Regions from separate parts of the Acinetobacter sp. DMC2 genome, predicted to be linked through region 3. Evidence: predicted binding sites of a transcription regulator. Region 3 holds the regulator's gene; each other region holds the start of a gene.
The links. The regulator PhoB, encoded in region 3, activates phosphate uptake and scavenging genes when phosphate is short. The targets are predictions, from matches to a motif close to TGTCATNAANCTGTCATAA.
Positions count from the first base shown of each region.

Region 1: a site for PhoB is predicted at 2,741-2,759, ahead of ACT53H_RS07765 (porin). Genes of this name have one in related genera too.
Region 2: a site for PhoB is predicted at 3,194-3,212, ahead of ACT53H_RS05525 (inorganic phosphate transporter). Genes of this name have one in related genera too.

Region 1 is NZ_JBQUYP010000003.1:200,866-208,088, reverse strand. Features, by position in the region: gene ACT53H_RS07785 (NAD(P)-dependent oxidoreductase) at 1-466, shown strand, start outside; gene ACT53H_RS07780 (hypothetical protein) at 621-1,085, opposite strand; gene ACT53H_RS07775 (YARHG domain-containing protein) at 1,947-2,216, shown strand; gene ACT53H_RS07770 (HIT family protein) at 2,234-2,647, shown strand; gene ACT53H_RS07765 (porin) at 2,903-4,009, shown strand; gene ACT53H_RS07760 (YidB family protein) at 4,120-4,710, opposite strand; gene ACT53H_RS07755 (DUF6231 family protein) at 4,810-5,271, opposite strand; gene ACT53H_RS07750 (DUF2797 domain-containing protein) at 5,311-6,180, shown strand; gene ACT53H_RS07745 (ABC transporter permease) at 6,216-7,223, opposite strand, start outside.
Region 2 is NZ_JBQUYP010000002.1:248,349-255,571, forward strand. Features, by position in the region: gene ACT53H_RS05520 (D-serine ammonia-lyase) at 17-1,351, opposite strand; gene ACT53H_RS05525 (inorganic phosphate transporter) at 1,516-3,147, opposite strand; gene metH (methionine synthase) at 3,611-7,223, shown strand, end outside.
Region 3 is NZ_JBQUYP010000005.1:345,924-353,146, forward strand. Features, by position in the region: gene ACT53H_RS12960 (pyridoxal phosphate-dependent aminotransferase) at 1-330, shown strand, start outside; gene ACT53H_RS12965 (MATE family efflux transporter) at 436-1,803, shown strand; gene ACT53H_RS12970 (SDR family NAD(P)-dependent oxidoreductase) at 1,860-2,693, opposite strand; gene ACT53H_RS12975 (TetR/AcrR family transcriptional regulator) at 2,906-3,577, shown strand; gene phoB (phosphate regulon transcriptional regulator PhoB) at 3,832-4,542, shown strand; gene phoR (phosphate regulon sensor histidine kinase PhoR) at 4,552-5,910, shown strand; gene ACT53H_RS12990 (alpha/beta fold hydrolase) at 5,978-7,174, opposite strand.

The DNA of each region.
Region 1 (7,223 bases), on a different contig from region 3:
AGCAGCTTTCGAACATGCATTACCAGCTCTACAAGCGGTAGGAAAATTAATTAAACATGTGGGTGAGTCAGGTGCTGGATTTGCAGTGAAAGCAGTTAATAATATGCTACTCGCGGTCAATCTTTGGTCTGTTGCAGAAGGTTTCAGTGCTTTAAAAGCGCATGGGGTAAGCTTGAACGAAGCTTTAGAGTGTATTAACGCTTCAAGTGGTAAAAGTCTGGTGACAGAGACTATCTTTCCACAGCGTGTATTGAGTCGCGAATTTCCAGTAACCTTTGGCTTGCCTCTTCTTGCCAAAGACACAGGAATTGCTTTGGATTTAGTCCAGCAAGCAAAGCTTCCTGCCCCGCTTTTGTCATTAACACAAAGTTTAATCCAAGCTGCTCATTTAACTGCTGAAGACAACAGTGACTTCTCTGCGGCAGTTAAAATGTATGAAGCATGGACAAAGATTACATTAGAGTAAATTTAATCTTTTAGAGGACTGCCTATTAAACTTAATTTTAATAGGCTCAATAATGAATAGTATGAAACCTCAAACATAGCAAACTCATGTCATTCATTACGAAAAATTTTCTATATAAAAGCATTAAGTATGTGAAAGATTATTATTTTTTACACTAAGCAGGTGTTTTATTAACCTTTTTATAATCGGAGGAGTTAAAATAGTTTACAATCATTTGCGCACTTTTCTCGGATACAACCTTAGCTTGTTTCATTTTTGCTGAATAAGGATTGGCAAGCATACAGCTGGGAAGCAAAGTATTAGCAAGTGGTGGAAACTTTTCTCTTCCTCCCAAAGTAATTTTTTCAATAAAACTAGCCAACCACATAATATATTCTCCTTTATTTTTATATGTTGGCATTAAACTGATATCGAGTTTAGCTGAACATTCATTTGCTGGCTTATTTAAACATTCTTCAAAATCAATAAAGTTATATTTTAATTTATATGAAGTATCTTTTATCTCTTGTCGGATCATACTAACTAAGCGATTCAAGTGTTCAATAATATCTTCTGAGAAAAGCTTTTCTTCTTCAGATTTTTTATAAATGCTTTCAGCAACGAGTAAAAACTGTGACATTCTCTATTTCCTTTTAATCTTGTCTCCGATGAATCATCAGATCCTTTAAGGAAGTATGATGAATACAACATTGCTATATGTAAGTAGATTAGACTAAAAAGTAACCACAATAGTAAAAGTGAAAGTTGTATGCGAAACGTATCACACTAATTAAACATATAGCCAAATATAACTCGTAAGAATGGGGTTAAATTAATATATTTCGAAATAACTTAAATAAAAAAACCCATCTCAATTTTAGAAATGGGTTACAAAAATAAAAAACTATCAAACGCAGCAATTTAAGGACCATATAATAGAAGTTAAAACATGCAAAATCAATACATCTTTCAATTGAAGTGTAAAATAAGATTACTTTTAACGTGCTTATATTTTACAGCTTAAAAGAAAAAGCCCATTTCCGTCTAAATTAAAATGGGCCCAGTGAATTCCACTTAATCCTAAAAACAAAAACTGTGATAATTATCACGTTTTGTGTTTTTGATAATGTCATTGCTCATCCCCTTTTTCATTGACCTAATTTCAAACTTCATTTGTCTATTTAGCAAATGAAAAGGCTATAAGATCTCATCTTTTTCTAAAAGTTTTATATCTGATGACCTCAATCAGAAGCATATTTTCATATCACCTATAAAAGTTAAAAGTGAATTAAAAAGAATCAAATTCTAAAAAAATATATATAATTTATCTTAAGTTTATGTTTTTATTTGATTTTTATAAATTATTGATATCTAATGTTTTTATTTATTCTATGAACAAATTATCACCCAAAATGACATTTGAGTAATTAATAATCATTGAAATATTGGTAATAAACCTTATATTGAGTACAGGTTCATACCTTTAACTGAGGAAACGCTCATGAATAAATTTATGGTTGCAGTCTTTACTGGCATGGTGAGCATTGCTGGTTTAAGCGTTCAAGCTGCAACGCCTGAGCAAGAATGTCAGAAATTGCAAGACGACTATAATTTGATTTATGCATCAAAAGGCTTTTGTTTCAAAGATCCTGATGCTAAAGAAAAATATGGTAATGAAAACTGTCATACGACAAAACCAAAGTTTTCTGACAAAGAGCAACAACGTCTTGATGCTATTAAAGAGCGTCAGAAAGAATTGAAATGTAAATAATTTTAAAGGAATAATACATGGCATACGATGATCAAAATATCTTCGCAAAAATTTTACGCAATGAACTTCCAGCGATAAAAATCTATGAAGATGATCAAGTTCTAGCTTTTATGGATATTATGCCTCAAGCCGATGGTCATACATTAGTTATTCCAAAAACACCTGCTGTAACGCTACTTGATTTACCCCCTGAAGCAGCTGCATATACCATCCAAATTGTTCAGAAAATTGCGAAAGCAATGGAAAAAGCTCTCAATTTGGAAGGTATCGTCTTGATGCAACTTTCTGGAGCAGCGGCAGGACAAACTGTGCCGCATGTTCATTTTCACCTTATTCCTACAAATGTGCATCAACTTGGAAGACATGCTGTAGAGTTAGGCGATCAAGAAAAAATCAAAGCTTTAGCTGAGAAAATTAAAGCAGCTCTTTGATTTTTAATCTATTAAAGCGGAGTTTTTACTCCGCTTTTTTTCGTCTAAAAACTATAAAAACCTAAAATAATTAATTTATTTCTAAATTTTAATCGTCATAAAACTGTCATTTATTTTTCACGCCCCTGTCACAAAGTTTGCCGATACTGCTTAGCAAGTTGGTGAGCTTTTGTAACTTTTTGTACATAAGTCAACTACAAAATAAATAGTTAACTAGGCATACGCCATTTTTAAATACCTTTTGGAGAAATCTCAATGAAGAAATTGCTACTCGCTGCCGCAGTTGCAACTTTGAGCATGAACGCGGTGCAAGCAGCGCCAACTTTGTATGGCAAACTAAATGTTTCTATTAACCAAGTTGATAATAAAAATTTCGATGGTAAAAGTGATGTTACCGAAGTTAACTCAAACTCTTCTCGCATTGGGGTAAAAGGCGAAGAGAAATTAACTGACAAGTTATCTGCTGTTTATTTAGCTGAATGGGCAATTTCTACTGATGGTTCAGGTTCTGATACTGACCTGAGCGCTCGTAACCGTTTCATCGGTTTAAAAACTGAAGGTGTTGGTACTTTAAAAGTAGGTAAATACGACTCTTACTTTAAGACTGCTGCTGGTGGTAACCAAGACATCTTTAATGACGATACACGTTTAGATATTACCAATATCATGTACGGTGAAAACCGCTTAGATAACGTAGTTGGTTTTGAACTAGACCCTAAATTATTAGCTGGTTTAACTTTCAACATTATGGCTCAGACTGGTGAAAGCACCTCTGACAGCAAACAAGGTGAAACTGGTAAAGACAGCAAGAATGACAGCTTTGACTCTGTGTCTACTGCACTTGGCTATGAAAACAAAGACCTTGGTTTAGCAGTAGCTGCTGCTGGTGACTTTGGTATTAAAGGTAAATATGCGGCTTACGGTCTGAAAGATGTTTATACAGATGCTTACCGTGTAACTGGTTCTTATGACATCGCAAAATCAGGTTTTGTTGTAGGTGCTTTATGGCAACACGCTGAACCTACTGATGAATTGACTGCATATGGTCAATCATATAAATCAGATGGTTCAATCGATAAAGCTGGTAAAGCTTACCGTGGTTTAGAGGAACAAGCATATGCAGTAACAGCTGCTTATAAAATTCCTAACACTAAACTTAAAGTGAAAGCAGAATATGCTTCTGCTGAAACACAAGTAAGTGGTCAAGCAGATCGTAAAATTGATTTGTACGGTTTAGGTCTTGATTACCAAATCAATAAACAAGCTCGCTTCTACGGTATCGTTGCTCAACAAAAACGCGACTGGTTGAATGATGACGACAAGCAAACTGTTGTAGGTACTGGTATCGAATATAACTTCTAATTAGTTATCTTTGATTCATATCTAAAATAAAAGGGCTAATGCCCTTTTATTTTATTGTTCAGATTAAAAAAGCCGATATACAAATTATCGGCTTTTTTTAACTTTGTAGCTTACTTTAAGAAACCACTTACAAGATTCATGACGTTTTGAATGTCTTGGTTTGCTTCTTGATGGTCGGTACTATCACCCTGAGGTGTTAATGAGTCAATGACTTGAGGTAAGACTGAAGCAATTGCACCGTAAACTTGCTCTTTTGGCGCTTGAGCCTGCTGGGCAACTTGCTCAATATCTGCTGGGTTAAATAAACTTTGTAATTGCTGGGTAGGAACTTCACTATTACTTTGATTTGGATCAACCCAGCTTTGAACTTGGTTACCTAAACCCGCACCTTTTAACTTTTCTAAAGCAGCCTGCAAACCACCTTGTTGTTGAACCCAACCTAAGATTAAAGGTACAACTGCAATTAATAAACTTTGTACGCCACCACCTGCTTGAGGTGCGTTATTATTTCCAGTCACTTGACCTAATACAGAACCTAGTACTCCTCCAAGACCGCCTTGTGCACCAGAAGAAGTATTGCCCCCCATTTGTCCGAGTACTGAACCTAAAATTCCACCTAAACCACCTTGGCCTGACGCTTGTTGGTTTCCACCTAAAGCTTGCTGAGCCAAAACTTCAACAATGTTGCTTAAATTTGTCATGTAAAACTCTTATGTATGGTTTACACATGAGCATACGCGGATTCTTGTTAAGACAGCAAAAGCCAAATTGTTAAATTTTGAAAGAGATTTCGTGGTCTCTTACCAGCGAAATTTATTCCAGTTTTCCGGGTTCGCCCAAAACTTTGAATTAAACCAATCTGGAACATGCTTATAGGTCAAGATGTTAAATTGCCATAAAGCAAAATCACTATCATGTGAAGTTTTATCAATGAGTTGCGTAAAACCTAAAGAGCGTAATAACTTTTCATCACTGCGTTTACTTACCACAACAATTCGTTTTGCTAATAAATCTCTTAGCTTCACTAATAATTGTGATTTTTGTACTTCAGTTATGTTCTGCATTTCATCTGTATCAAACAATACAAAACCCAAATCATAACGCTGAGTAAAAGGCAGACTTAAAAGCTCAGTTACGGTAAAATAGTGCCATTGAATTGCGTTATTCTGGTCAATTTTCTGGCCAATACAAAGTGCAGTATGAATGGGCTGTTCGTTTGATAAATCGTCTAGCATAGAAGTGATGACATTTTGTTCAGCCATAACTGCAACCCTTAATTGAAAGATGTGAGTTTAAACTTTATGGAACTACAAGGCATTTGCCATAAAATGCATGCAGGCCTAAAAGATGCTAGTGTAACTGATCAACAGACAACCAAGGCAAATGTTGAATACAAATTTGTATTAGACCGTTCAGAAATTGATCTTCCTTTTAATTTAGGACAAGAACTAGAAATCGAATGGACAGGTAATATTTATTGCACTTCTTGTGGCACTAAAACACCAAAGTCTTATTCTCAAGGCCACTGCTTTAAATGCTTTAAAACTAAAGCAGAATGTGACCTATGCATTATGAAACCTGAAACATGCCACTATCATTTAGGTACATGTCGTGAAGATGATTTTGCACACAATGTTTGTTTCCAACCGCATATTGTGTATTTGGCAAATTCGAGTGCTTTAAAAGTGGGTATTACTCGCGTTAGTCATATGCCAGGTCGTTGGTTAGATCAAGGGGCAACCCAAGCCCTACCTATTTTAAAGGTTGGATCACGCCGTTTATCTGGTCAACTTGAAACTATGTTTGGTTCTTTAGTTGCTGACAAAACTGATTGGCGTAAACTCCTTAAAGGCGAAGCTGAACCTTTAAATATGGTTGAACAACGTGATCAGTTAATCGAAGAGTTTGCACCTAAAATTCAAACTATTCGTGAGGAATTTAGCCAAAATCTTGAATTTAACGAAACTGTTGAATTATTAGAAGATGAATTGCCACGTGAGTTTGTTTATCCAGTTGAACAATATCCTGAAAAAATTAAGTCTCTAAACCTAGATAAAACACCAAAAATTCGTGGTGTATTACAAGGTATTAAAGGGCAATATTTAATCTTTGATATTGGTGTTATTAATATCCGTAAATATACGGGTTACGAGCTGATCGTACGTGCTTAAATAAGTTTTAAAGCCCCTAAAATGGGGCTTTTTAATTAAGATAATCTGTTTCTAAATAGCCAAGCTGCCAAAGGTAAAGTGACCAGTCCAAGTATGATCATTGGAATAAAGTTGAATTTGACTTGTGCAAAGCCTGCACCTTCCAAATAAACTCGTTGTACTAAGTTAATTCCAAACCTCAATGGATTTGCGTACGTTGCTATTTGTAATGCTTCCGGCATGTTTTCTACAGGAGTTAATAAACCTGAAAGCAACATTAAAGGCATAATCAATAAAAACGTAAAAAGCATGGCCTGTTGCATATTTAAAGATAATGCTGAAATAGATAAACCTACCCCAACGACAGCTACATTAAAACTCAACAAACCAAAATAAAGCAGTCCAATAGAGCCATTCATAGGAATTTTAAACCAGAATAAAATGATCAATAAAATAATGGTCGATTGCATCAGCCCTACAAAAATTGGTGGTAAGGCTTTACCAATCATAATTTGTAATGGTGTATATGGTGTCACTAATAACTGATCAAAAGTACCTTGCTCTCGTTCACGCGCAACTGATAAAGCCGATAGCAGTAATGTCTGCATCATACTTAGTGCCGCAATTAATGAAGGCATTAGGCTCCATCGAGACTCTTGATTTGGGTTATACCATGTTCTTGTTTCAAGGCTAATGGGCAAAGCTGAGTTAAATTTTTGCTGATTAAACTGACCAATAATTTTATTTAGATATGAACCTGCCACGACCGCAGTTGATGAGTTCCTACCATCAACAATCACCTGTACAGGAGAGCTCTGGTTATTATTTAATTTGATCTCAAAGTCTGGTGGTATCGTAATCACAGCCAATGCCTGACGGTTATCAATGACCTGTTTGATTTGACCAGTATATTCAAGTGTTGCAACTCGCTTAAAAATACCAGAGCCATCTAGTTTTGAGATGAGTTCATGTGAAACCTGCCCATTGCTCTGGTCTAAAATTGCATAATCCACACGGTTAACATCATAAGTGGCAGCATAACCAAATAAAAGCGCTTGCATGAG
Region 2 (7,223 bases), on a different contig from region 3:
TTTTTTCTGAGTTTTTCTATTTATTTTGAAAGTGTGATAGATATTTTTGCATTTCATCAGGTGGAACCATACCGCCTCCTGTCGCCCATACCACATGATTTGCCTGTTTTAATTTATCAGCTGATAGTTGATGTAAAGCCAAATAATCAGGACTCGTCTGAACATAATATGGCCCCATCATTCCTGCCACTGCTGAAGGCTCAAGCTGAATATTTTCAGTTTGATTTAGAAGTGCTATGAGTTCATACAAACGTTCATCGTGAATGGTGTAATAGCCATCAATTAACTGTTGCATAGCACGCCCAACAAAACCTGAAGCACGCCCTACTGCAAGTCCATCTGCGGCGGTTACGTTATCGAGGCCAATGTCATTTACTGAAATCTGATCATGCAAGCCTGTGTGGACACCAAGTAACATGCAAGGCGAATGTGTGGATTCAGCAAAAATACAATGTACGTGCTCACCAAAAGCCAGTTTTAACCCAAAACTCACGCCACCTGGGCCACCACCGACGCCACACGGCAAATAAACAAATAAGGGATGCTCAGCATCAACTTTAATCTGTTTTTGCTTAAATTGCTGTTTTAGGCGTATTCCTGCAACTGCATAGCCTAAAAATAATGTTTTTGAGTTTTCATCATCAATGAAAAAACAGTGTGGGTCTTGCTCTGCGGCTTTTCTTCCCTCTTCAACCGCTACGCCATAGTCACTGGCATATTCCACAACATTGACGCCTAGTGAACGTAGTTTGTCTTTCTTCCACTGTCTCGCATCAGCCGACATGTGGACTGTGACTCTAAAACCCAGTTTGGCGCTCATAATGCCAATAGAAAGCCCTAAGTTACCTGTAGAACCTACTGCAATTTGATACTTAGAAAAAAACGTTCGAAATGCGTCTTGGTCGAGTTTAGTGTAATCGTCTTCAAACTTGAGAAGCCCTGCCTCAATAGCCAATTTTTCAGCGTGAGCCAAGACTTCATAAATACCACCACGCGCTTTAATTGAACCAGAAATAGGTAAATGACTATCTTTTTTTAGCCAGAATGCTCCACTCATTTGCACTTTTTGTGTTGAAGAAAGTGCTTGTTGCATATGAGCAATTTCTACGATATCTGATTCAATTTTTCCATGTTGTGCTTGAGTTTCAGGAAACACTTTTGCTAAATAAGGCGCAAAACGCGCTAGCCTTGCTTCCGCGTCACTTACATCGTCTGCTGTGAGTCCAACTTTTTCTAAAGCTTCTATTAAAGGATAGCGATGAGGTGTAAACCAAAATATCTCTTGATAGGCTTGCAGTGTCTCAATAAGTGGGAATTGTTGTTTTAGCTGATCTATTTTAACAGCATCCATAATCTATCCTGATATCAAAGTTTTAAGCCCAGCTTTTAAAGCTGCTTAATGCTCTATAACGACTTGTTAATTTATAATTGAATGTACATGAAAATAGACTGAACTTAAAAAAGAAACAAATAAAAAAGCCACTGTGTACAGTGGCTTTAATGTTTTAAATGCTTTTATACAAACTGTAAGAATAACCAGTACAAACCGCCTGATAAACAGATTGTTGCAGGAAGTGTAAATACCCATGCAGATAAAATTGTTTTAACTGTATTGAAGTTTAAGCCTGATCTATTCGCGACCATGGTACCTGCAACAGCACTATTTAAAACGTGTGTTGTTGAAACAGGCATACCTAAACCATCAGCAGCAGCAATTGTACTCATTGCTACAAGCTCAGCAGACATCCCCTGACCATAAGTCATATGATGCTTACCAATACGCTCACCTACAGTCACAACAATACGTTTCCAACCTACCATGGTGCCTAAGCCAAGTGCCAAAGCAACTGCTACTTTCACCCAAGTTGGAATGTATTGTAAGAATGAATCTAAGCTACTACGGTATTCTTTCACAAGTTTTTCTTGTGACTGATCCATTTTTGGTAATGCATTCGCTTTATCCAAACGCTTAAACGAGGTTGTACTTAAATACATGTCATTACGAATTTCGCTAATTGCAGCTTCTGGAATGTCTTTTAAGTTGTTATAGCTAGAAACTCGCTCACCCAAGTGGTCAGTCATGCTTGCCAATGCAGGCACTACTTCTGGAGTTTGCTCTTTAGTTTGAATATATTTAGTCAGAATAACACGCGCTTTTTCATCGGTTAATTCTGGCTGATTTTGATTCAAAAATACGGCAGTTTGAGAAGAAAGCTGATGGAATGATTGAACTTGTTGTGTATCAAGGTTTTTATTTAATGAATAAGCCAACGGCACCAGACCAACCAAAATCAGCATGATGAGACCCATACCTTTTTGACCGTCATTAGAACCATGTGCAAAACTTACACCTGTACAGGTAAAGATTAAAATTGCACGAATGATTGCTGGTGGTGGTTTATTACCTTCTGGCGGTTGGAATAATTCTAATTGGCGTTTAAAAACAGTTTTAACCAACAAGAAAACAATCGCTGCAAAAGCAAAACCAATTAAAGGCGAAAATAATAATGCCTTACCGACTTTAATCACCTGATCCATATCAACACCACTGGTGGTTACGCCAGTCGATGCACTCAACAGATGGTTCATAATGCCCACACCCAAGATTGAACCAATCAAGGTATGAGAACTAGAAGCAGGAATACCCAAGAACCAAGTACCTAAGTTCCAGAGAATTGCAGCAATAAGGAGCGCAAAAACCATTGCGAAACCTGCACCGCTACCCATGTTCATAATCAGTTCAACAGGCAACAATGCAATAATGCCGTAAGCGACTGCGCCGCTTGCAACCATTACCCCAAGAAAATTACAAAAACCTGCCCACATGACTGCAACTGGTGCAGGTAAAGCATTGGTGTAAATCACTGTTGCTACTGCATTTGCAGTATCGTGGAAGCCATTTACAAACTCAAAGCCTAAAGCAATCAAGAGTGCAGTAGATAAAAGGATAACCGAATAAAGACTCAAAGGTGGTACATGTGCTAAATCAGCACTCACCTGAAATCCAATATAAATAAGTGTTGCAACAATAATCGTCAGAAACACCGGCATAAAAAACTTAGGTGTCGGGACATGCACATTCGTCGATTTGACTTGCAGGTTTGCCGCAAGTTTTGAATCCGAAACAGGGGGTAGATTAGAATTCATGCAGACGGTAAGAGGATAAAAAAATCCTCTGTATTCTTAAATTAAATTATGACAATTATATGACAAAGCAGCGCCTGATGAAGTCAATTTTTCATATTTTGACCTCATTTGATGCACCTTTCCTCTATAAAATTTATTTTTTTATTAAAATACAATAATTTAAATCAATTTACATCTTCCTTATTTATGACTATTTTTAAAGCAAAAATATATAAAAAATCACTCGAATGCTTGTTTTTTAAACAGAACAATTGTCATAAAACGGAATATTGGAGATGAAATATTTCAATATCATGATCATTTTATGAATATTTGATGAAAAAACAGTCTTCATTTGTCATAAAAGCCGTTTTTTAATGAATCTATTACAAGTGAATGACGGGTCGTTATAGCTCATCAAATGCGCAACTATTCTGTTACAATAGCGCCGCATTTTTAAATTTGTACAATATCGGGGTTTTATATGTCCACGCTTGCCACCCTAAAAGCGCTTCTTGCCAAACGCATTCTGATTATTGATGGTGCGATGGGTACCATGATTCAACGCCATAAACTAGAAGAAGCCGACTACCGTGGTGAGCGTTTTGCCGATTGGGCACATGACCTAAAAGGTAACAATGACCTTCTTGTGCTGACTCAACCCGAAATCATTCAAGGTATTCATGAAGCTTATCTTGATGCAGGCGCAGACATTATTGAAACAAACAGCTTTAACGGCACACGTGTTTCCATGTCTGACTACCACATGGAAGATCTTGTTCCAGAGATTAACCGTGAAGCAGCACGTTTAGCTAAAGCAGCTTGTGAAAAATATTCAACTCCAGATAAACCGCGTTTTGTGGCAGGTGTACTCGGTCCAACATCGCGTACCTGTTCAATTTCACCGAATGTAAATGACCCTGCCTTTCGTAACATTACTTTTGATGAACTAAAAGAAAACTATATTGAGGCAACTCATGCGCTGATTGAAGGCGGTGCAGATATCATTCTGATTGAAACCGTTTTTGATACATTAAACTGTAAAGCTGCAATTTTTGCGGTGAAAGAAGTCTTTAAGCAAATTGGTCATGAATTACCACTCATGATTTCAGGGACCATTACCGATGCCTCAGGCCGTACCTTAACAGGTCAAACTGCCGAAGCGTTCTGGAACTCTGTACGCCATGGTGACTTACTTTCAATTGGTTTTAACTGTGCACTTGGTGCAGATGCTATGCGTCCTCACGTTAAAACCGTGTCTGATGTTGCTGATACTTTTATTTCTGCTCATCCAAATGCTGGCTTACCAAACGCATTTGGTGAATATGATGAAACACCTGAACAAACTGCGGCCTTCTTAAAAGAATTTGCAGAAAGTGGTTTGATCAATATTACCGGCGGTTGCTGTGGTACGACACCAGACCATATTCGTGCTATTGCCAATGCTGTAAAAGACATTGCACCACGTCAAATTCCTGAAACTAAGCCAGCTTGCCGCTTAAGTGGTTTAGAACCATTTAATATTTATGATGACTCATTGTTCGTTAACGTGGGTGAACGTACTAACGTTACTGGTTCAAAAAAATTCTTACGCTTAATTCGTGAAGAAAACTTTGCAGAAGCTTTGGAAGTTGCACAGCAACAAGTGGAAGCTGGCGCTCAGATTATCGACATTAACATGGATGAAGGGATGCTCGATTCGCAAAATGCGATGGTACATTTCTTAAACCTTGTAGCCTCTGAGCCAGATATTTCACGTGTGCCTATCATGATTGACTCATCAAAATGGGAAATCATTGAAGCTGGCTTAAAATGTGTACAAGGTAAACCGGTTGTTAACTCGATTTCGTTAAAAGAAGGTTATGACGAGTTTGTCGAAAAAGCTCGCCTGTGTCGACAATATGGTGCTGCAATTATTGTGATGGCCTTTGACGAAACTGGTCAGGCCGACACTGCTGAGCGTAAACGCGAAATCTGTAAACGTTCTTATGACGTTTTGGTTAACGATGTAGGCTTCCCTGCTGAAGATATTATTTTTGACCCGAACGTGTTTGCGGTGGCAACTGGTATTGAAGAACACAATAACTATGGCGTCGATTTTATTGAAGCCACAGGTTGGATTAAACAGAACTTGCCTCACGCCATGATTTCTGGTGGTGTATCGAACGTTTCATTCTCGTTCCGTGGAAATGAGCCTGTTCGTGAAGCGATTCACTCTGTGTTCTTGTACCATGCCATCAAACAAGGCATGACCATGGGGATTGTAAATGCCGGTCAAATGGCCATTTATGACGATATTCCAAAAGAACTCAAAGATGCAGTTGAAGATGTTGTTTTAAACCAGAACCAAGGTGAATCTGGTCAACTTGCGACCGAAAAACTACTTGAAGTGGCTGAAAAGTTCCGTGGACATAGTGGTGCTCAACGCGAAGCAGAAAACCTTGAATGGCGTAACGAACCTGTAGAAAAACGTCTTGAATATGCATTAGTCAAAGGTATTACCACATACATCGATGAAGATACCGAAGAAGCCCGTCTAAAAGCCAAACGTCCTTTAGATGTAATCGAAGGCGCTTTGATGGACGGTATGAACGTTGTTGGTGACTTGTTCGGTTCAGGCAAAATGTTCTTACCACAGGTTGTGAAATCTGCACGTGTTATGAAGCAAGCTGTGGCTTGGCTCAACCCGTACATTGAAGCTGAAAAAACAGGTAGCCAATCTAAAGGTAAAGTCCTGATGGCAACGGTTAAGGGCGACGTGCACGATATTGGTAAAAATATTGTGGGTGTTGTACTGGGCTGTAATGGTTACGACATTGTTGACCTTGGCGTGATGGTGCCTTGCGAGAAAATCTTACAAACTGCAATTGATGAAAAATGTGACATCATCGGGTTATCAGGTCTGATTACCCCATCTTTAGATGAAATGGTATTTGTTGCAAAAGAGATGCAACGTAAAGGTTTTAACATTCCTTTATTGATTGGTGGTGCAACAACTTCAAAAGCACATACAGCAGTAAAAATTGATCCTCAGTACCAAAACGATGCGGTGATTTATGTTGCCGATGCATCACGTGCGGTGGGTGTTGCAACTACCCTGCTTTCAAAAGAAATGCGTGGAAACTTTATTGCAGAGCACCGTGCTGAATATCTCAAAATTCGTGAGCGCTTAGCCAACAAACAGCCTAAAGCTGCCAAGCTAACTTATGCAGAGTCTGTTCAAAATGGCTTTAAAATTGATGAGAGTTATGTTCCGGCAAAACCAAATCTTTTGGGAACACAGGTCTTAACCAATTACCCACTTGCAACACTTGTAGAATATTTTGACTGGACACCATTCTTCATTTCTTGGAGCTTGGCAGGTAAGTTCCCGAAAATTTTAGAAGATGAAGTGGTTGGTGAAGCTGCAACAGATTTGTACAACCAAGCTCAAGCAATGTTGAAAGATATTATCGACAACAACCTTTTTGATGCACGTGCTGTATTTGGTATGTTCCCCGCTCAGCGCACTGATGCGGACACCGTCAGCGTATTTGATGAAGCGGGTCAAAATGTTACGCATACTTTTGAACACTTACGTCAACAATCTGACAAAGTCACAGGTAAACCAAACTTGTCTTTGGCAGATTACATTCGTACTGACCGTGAGCAACAAGATTACTTAGGCGGATTCACTGTATCGATTTTTGGTGCAGAAGAACTGGCAAATGAATACAAAGCCAAAGGTGATGACTACTCTGCAATTTTAGTTCAATCACTAGCCGACCGTTTTGCCGAAGCTTTTGCTGAACATTTACACGAACGCATTCGTAAAGAGTTCTGGGGCTATAAAGCGGATGAACAGCTCACCAATGAAGAACTGATTAAAGAGAAATATGTCGGTATTCGCCCTGCACCAGGTTACCCTGCTTGCCCAGAGCACTCTGAAAAAGCAGTGTTGTTCGACTGGTTAGACTCTACCAACAAAATCGGTACTAAACTGACTGAACACTTTGCAATGATGCCACCATCTTCTGTAAGTGGTTTCTATTATTCTCATCCACAAAGTGAATACTTTAACGTAGGTAAAATCTCTCAAGACCAACTTGAAGATTATG
Region 3 (7,223 bases):
TATATGCAGCAACATCCGGAACATATTCAAGAGCTTTCACAGTTTTACCAAACTAAGCGAGATCGTTTTAATCAGGCAATTCACAATAGCCGTTTTTTACTAAAACCATCTCAAGGGACATATTTCCAAAATCTTGATTACAGTCAGATTAGACCTGACTTAAACGATGTAGAAATGTGCCAGTTTCTTGCCGAGCAACATAAAATTGTGGCTATTCCTGTTTCAGTTTTCTACCAGCAAGCGCCCGAGTCTTTACGCCTGATTCGCTTCTGCTTTGCTAAAAATGATGAGACATTGCAAAAAGCAGGAGAAATCTTGAATGAATGTTAATAAATTTAGAAACTTAGCATAGTAAAACACTACAAGAAATTTCACCTAAATATGCTAAGTTGAATGTCTGCCCCGCTCATCAAAGAGATGGGCGATGGAGAACACATGCCACCAAGACAGTCTTTAATTCACCAGCAAAATCTATGGAAAACATTTTTTGTTTTCTTACTGCCTCTCATTGCAACCAATATTTTGCAAAACTTGTCGGGGACGATTAACACCATCTTTGTTGGCCAAATGATGGGAGTAGATGCAATTGCAGCAGTTTCTGTATATTTCCCTATTTTATTCTTGCTTCTCGCTTTTATTATCGGGATTTCAACGGGTACTACTGTTTTAGTAGGGCAAGCGTGGGGTGCACAAAATATAGAGAAAGTCCAAAGTGTGGTCGGTTCTACCCTATTTATGACTCTGATTGGTGGGGTAATTACTGCGATTATCGGTGTGTTTTTTGCCCACGATATTTTAGAGTTATTGGGTACTGACCCTAAGGTAATGCATCTTGCTTTGCCTTATGTGCAATGGATGCTGGCGGGTAGCCCGCTTCTGTTTGTTTATATTATTTATACCTCAATTTTACGTGGTGTAGGCGACAGTACCACGCCTTTACTTGCGTTGGCTTTAACCAGTGTCATCGGCGTAATTATTACACCAATTCTACTTAAAGGTTATTTTGGCTTCCCTGCTCTAGGAATTATTGCACCTGCCATAGCATCAATTATTAGTTATATCGCAATATTAATTTTTCTTGCAATTTATCTGAACAAGAAAAATCATCCACTTCGGCCGAATCGTCAGCTTCTGCAACATATCCGTCATAATCCAGAACTGAGCAAAATCATTTTGCGCTTAGGCGTCCCAACCGGCATTCAAATGATTACCACCTCAATGGCTGGCTTGGTTATTGTTGGGTTAGTTAACCGTTATGGATCACATGCGACAGCAGCCTATGGTGCAGTGAATCAGGTGCTCAACTACATTCAGTTCCCTGCCTTATCAATCTCAATTGCGGCTTCAATTTTTGCAGCACAAGCGATTGGTGCTGGCAAATCTGATCTGTTAGCACGAGTAACCCGCACAGCTTTGGGAATGAACTTTTTATTTACAGGTACCTTAATTGCACTCGGCTATCTATTTTCAAAATATTTAATGGCTTTGTTTATTACCGACCCAACTGTGGTGGTGTTAGGGCAGCAACTTTTATTTATTGTACTTTGGGCAATTTTATTCTTTGGTGCAGGTGCCATTTTTGCATCGATCATGCGTGCCAGTGGAACCGTGACTGTTCCAATGCTACTTAATATTTCTGCTATTTTATTTATTGAAATTCCATGTGCTTACTGGTTTAGCTCAATATGGGGCCTTAAAGGAATCTGGGTTGCCTATGCCTTGGCATTTGTTAGTTTATGTATTATTCAAGGCTTGTATTACCAATTTATCTGGAAGAAAAAGAAGATCAAAGTTCTTATTTAGAACGAACTAAACCACATAAAAAAGCCATCATTTGATGGCTTTTTTACGTTAAAAAATTATTTCATTAATTTGGTCACAATGGTTGAAGCACGTTGATATCCCGTTGGGAATAAACGCTGGAATGCATCAAGAATTTTTGCATCACTGCCAATCAATAAACGGCGTTTATTTTTTAATACCGCTTGTAAAATTTGACGAGCTGCTTCTTCAGGTGGAGTACGTAGTAGCTTGTCAAAGTTTTGAATTGACTTAGTCGGGTCCATACCCAAACTATTCAAGCTATCACTCATTTTTGCAGATTTAGCAATATTGGTGCGGATTCCGCCCGGATGTACACACAAAGAGCTTACGCCACTTTTTTCAATATCTAACTCTTGGCGTAATGATTCAGTAAAACCACGTACAGCAAATTTAGTCGCGTTATAACCAGATTGAGTCGGTTGAGCAGTCAGACCAAATAAGCTTGAGATGTTAATAATATGGCCATCTTGAGTTTGCTTAATGAACGGTAAAAACTCTTTAGTACCGTACACGACACCCCAGAAGTTAATCCCAACGATCCACTCTAAATCTTCGTAGGTCGCACCTTCAACAGTTGAGCCTAACGCGACACCCGCATTGTTAAAAATCAGGTTAACAGAACCGTGATCTTGCACAGTTTCTTGCGCCCACTGCTTTACCGCTTCACGATCCGACACATCAAGCTTTTTGGTAGTAACCGTAATATTGCTGTACGGTTTTAAAAGCTCGACAGTTTGTTGTAATCCTTTTTCATTAATATCACTCAACGAAAGATGGCAGCCCTGTTTTGCCAAAAGAATTGCTAACTGTTGCCCAATGCCAGAACCTGCGCCCGTAATTGCAGCGACTTTGTTTTTAAAATTTTTCATTGTCCATCCTTTGTTTTTCGATATTTGCACAACCGGTTCATTGCATGTGCAGTTCAGACATCTTCAATATAATTTTGACAATATCCATTGTCAATATAGTACACTGTAATTTCAGATAGAATGGCACAATTCTTCTGAGGGCTTTATCATAGTGAGTATATTTGGCCAAAACCTATAAATTAGGAAACCAATCTTTAGGAAACGACTTATTTATGGCGACTAACGACTCAACCAGTAAAAAGAAAACAAAAAGTGTGAGTAAAGAACGTCAGTTCAAAGGGTTATCTCTATCTGAACGTAAAGAGGCGCGCCGTGAAAAATTGATTGAAGCAGGTATTGCGACCTACGGAACACTCGGTTTTTTTTCCGTGACGGTAAAAGATGTATGCCAAGAGGCAAAACTCACAGAACGTTATTTTTATGAATCATTTAAAAAGAGTGAAGATTTATTCCAAACAATCTTTTTAAAAATGATTGAAGAATTACAGCAGAACTTAATGCAAGCCGTGATTAAAGCTACCCCCGATCCAGAAAAAATGGTCGATGCTGGTTTAAGAGCACTGCTGACAACATTAAAAGACGACCCAAGATTAGCTCGTATTGTCTATGTCGACGCAGTTTTGGTACAAGAGTTACATAATCAGGCCACTATTCAAGAAACACTTGCGCAATTTGATCGCATGATTCAAGCCTTTGTTATGCTGACCATGCCGCAAATTCAACACCACGAAAATGAGCTTTCTTTAATCGCAACTGGTTTGAATGGATACGTCACTCAAATTGCGATTCGATGGGTCATGGGAGGGTTTGAACAGTCTCTTGAGCAGGTTTTAACCGCATGCCGTATCGTTTTCTTATCTTTATTAGCGCAAGTTTCAAAATAATATTAAAGTTTTTTGACAGCCATAAATGTGCGAAACCAGTTAAGCTATTCAAGTGATAACCTATTGAATGATTTTAAGAAAATTAAAATCTTCATGTCACAATTTGGTCATACCTTTGCCTTGGTTTTGTCACAAATTATTGCTAAATTTAATTTTATAGACTTTTCTGCAATGAAATTGTCATAATTAATCTTTGTAATAAGCCTGTCATAACTACAAAACGGTTCACCGTTAAATCTATAGGATATTGCGCTGTGAAAGATGACTATATTTTAATTGTCGATGATGAGCTTCCTATTCGCGAAATGATCCATACTTCTTTGGACATGGCAGGCTTTCAGTGTTTACAGGCAGAAGATGCCAAACAGGCTCATCAAATTATCGTCGACCAACGTCCGGCGCTTATCTTGCTTGATTGGATGTTACCTGGAGGCGTAAGTGGTGTCGATTTATGTCGCCGCTTAAAACGCGATGAGAACTTAGCAGAAATTCCAGTGATTATGTTGACTGCTCGCGGAGAAGAAGACCACAAAGTACAAGGTCTTGACGCAGGTGCAGATGACTACATGACTAAGCCTTTTTCAACACGTGAACTGGTTTCACGTATCAAGGCAGTTCTGCGTCGTGCTAATGCATTAAGTGGCGAAAAAACCATTGATGCCAATGGCTTAATTCTTGATCCTGTAAGCCAACGTGTTAGCTTTGGCAACAGCATTTTAGATATGGGTCCAACTGAATATCGCTTACTTGCATTTTTTATGACCCATCCAGAGCGTGCATATACACGTGCCCAGTTGCTCGATCAGGTATGGGGCGGTAATGTATATATTGAAGACCGCACTATCGATGTGCACATTCGCCGTTTGCGTAAAGTTTTAGAACCTTTTGGTGTTGACCGATTTGTTCAGACTGTGCGTGGAACTGGCTACCGTTTCTCAACACGTGCAGATTTAGCCGCAGGTTAACCAAGATTTATGTATGAACCCTACCCCGTCCCCGAACAGGTACGTGAACAAAAACTTTCTCGCTACAGTAGTTTATGGACGTTTGCCAAACAAGATTTACGGCTCTTATTATTTTTTCTAATTATTGCCGGTTTAGTCGGTTTAGGCGTTGGGTATTTCTGGAGCTGTATTTTTATCGCCTTCGTGGTGTTTTTTACACTCCAGTTGCGTTCTTTATATCTGGTCAATGACTGGATTGCGAATAAACCTTATGACGTTCCTCCAAATCTGAATGGGATTTGGGGGGCATTATTATTTAATGTCTACCGTGCTCAGCGCCAAGAACGAATTGTACAGGCCGAAATGGTCGGTTTAATTGACCGTGCACAGTCCTCTTTGGTTGCGCTTGCTGAAGCCGTTGTTTTAATTGATGACCAACATCAAATCGAGTGGTGGAACCCTGCTGCCGAACGTTTGTTAGGAATCAGTCCTCTCGACCGCGGCCGAAATCTATTAACGATTTTACGTCAGCCAACCTTTATTGAATATTTTAACAATATTGATCAAGCACCCGATGGGATTAAGCTTCACTCAAATTTTGATGATGACCGATATGTACAAGTTAAACTCACAAGATTTGGTGGAGAAAGTCGCTTATTGGTGGCTTACGACGTGACTCGTATGCACAACCTTGAGCAAATGCGTAAAGACTTCGTCGATAATATTTCTCATGAACTTCGAACCCCTTTAACCGTACTGAGCGGTTATATCGAGACATTTACCGATCAGGAAGATATTAGTCCGCGCTGGAAACGTGCTTTTGATCAGATGCAGTCTCAAACTAAGCGTATGAATGCTTTGGTGAATGACTTACTGCTGTTATCGAATTTAGAAAATAATAAAAAAATTGCAAAAAATCAGATTATTGAAATGCCGAGTTTAATGAGTCAACTCTTTGATGACGCTCAGGCCTACAATGCCGATTATGGACACACGCTCAATTTACACATTGATAGCCACTGTGACCTGATTGGTTCTGACATGGAAATTGCTAGTGCATTTAGTAACTTAATTACCAATGCCATTAAGTACACGCCAAAAGGTGGAACAATTACCATTGGCTGGCATGATGACGGTGAACATGCGTACTTTAGTGTACAAGACACAGGTATTGGAATTAACCCTAAACATTTGCCACGACTAACTGAGCGCTTCTACCGCGTAGACAGCGATCGTAGTCGTCAAACAGGTGGAACTGGTTTAGGTCTTGCGATTGTAAAACACGTGTTGATGCAACACGGCGCGTATTTAGATGTACAGTCTAAAGAAAACGAAGGATCAACATTTACCGCAGTTTTTCCAAAAGAAAGACTCTATAACATGACCTAAAGTTGCCCCCGCATATATAAAAAGCCGACTGATGAAAAGTCGGCTTTTTTGTAATATTTAAGCTAAGTTACTTAAAATTCGAACAATAAGATTTCGTCTGATTTTTCTCTAGGATATTTAAAAAACTAGTGGCAAAAGTATTACTTTGACGCAGTGCGTCACGGTGATCTCCGCCATCAATTGTTTGATAGATAGTTGGTTTTTTTAATTTACATAACTGTTGGTAATAAGCTGATGTCCCTCTAGGGTCGACTAAATGATCTTTAGAACCTTGAACAATCATTAACGGTACAGTAGGCACCATATTTTCAATAGACTGTTGTTTTAGATAAGCCAAAAGAGGTTTTAAATCAGCATCAGACCGAAATATGCTAGAAGGAGATTTCTTCAAGTCAGATTGAAGTTCAGATAAACAACGACTGCGCGCTTGAGTCAGTACGGTGTTCATTTCAGGACTTACCAGCTTTTCAGGAACGATGCTTGGATCTGCTGCTTGCGCACCCAATAATACAATCGGGAAGAAAGCTGCCACACTTGGTTCTGGATTTGCATTACTCTGCACATATTCTGCAATACCTTCATATTGATAGCCGCCTGGCGCAAGAGCGATGGCCCCTTTTAAATCTAGTTCAGGTGCATCTTTTTGACCATAGGCAGACACTGCAATTGCCGCAGCTCCGCCTTGACTGTGCCCCATCACCAACCACTGTTTATTAAAACTTTTGGGCTTAAGCAAATGTAATGCACGCACTGCATCGACTACCGTATGCAGTTGGCTCTTTGCATTCATATAAGGATGTGCCCCTAAAGTACCTAAGCCTTGATAATCAGGTGCAACAACTGCATAACCACGTGCAAGCCAACCATCTAAAGCTTTAGAAGCAACTTCTTGGTATGAATGAACTGGCCCACCCACATAATCACCCGAAGGTGCACAGGTGTCAGCAACTCCAGTCGTGCCATGCGCCCAAGCGAGTATTGGCCAGCCATTTTTTGGCGGAGTGCCTTTCGGTAATAAAATAAAAGCCGATGCCACAATGGGCTCGCCCTGAATTCCTCGACTACGATAATTAACTAACAAACGCTGATCAGCATGAGGAAATAAATCCGTCACATCTTGCCGTTCTAGAGACAGTATTGAACCCGGTTTGTCGCTCACAATTTGCTTACCCAAATCTGTAATGGGAGCAGCGATAGCAGAGCCAAACATCAAACAAACACTGCTAAATAAAATTTTTACAAAAGAATTACTTTTTCTAATCAAGGGATTACTCCTCTATTATTTACATTAAATCTATTTAAATAATTAATTT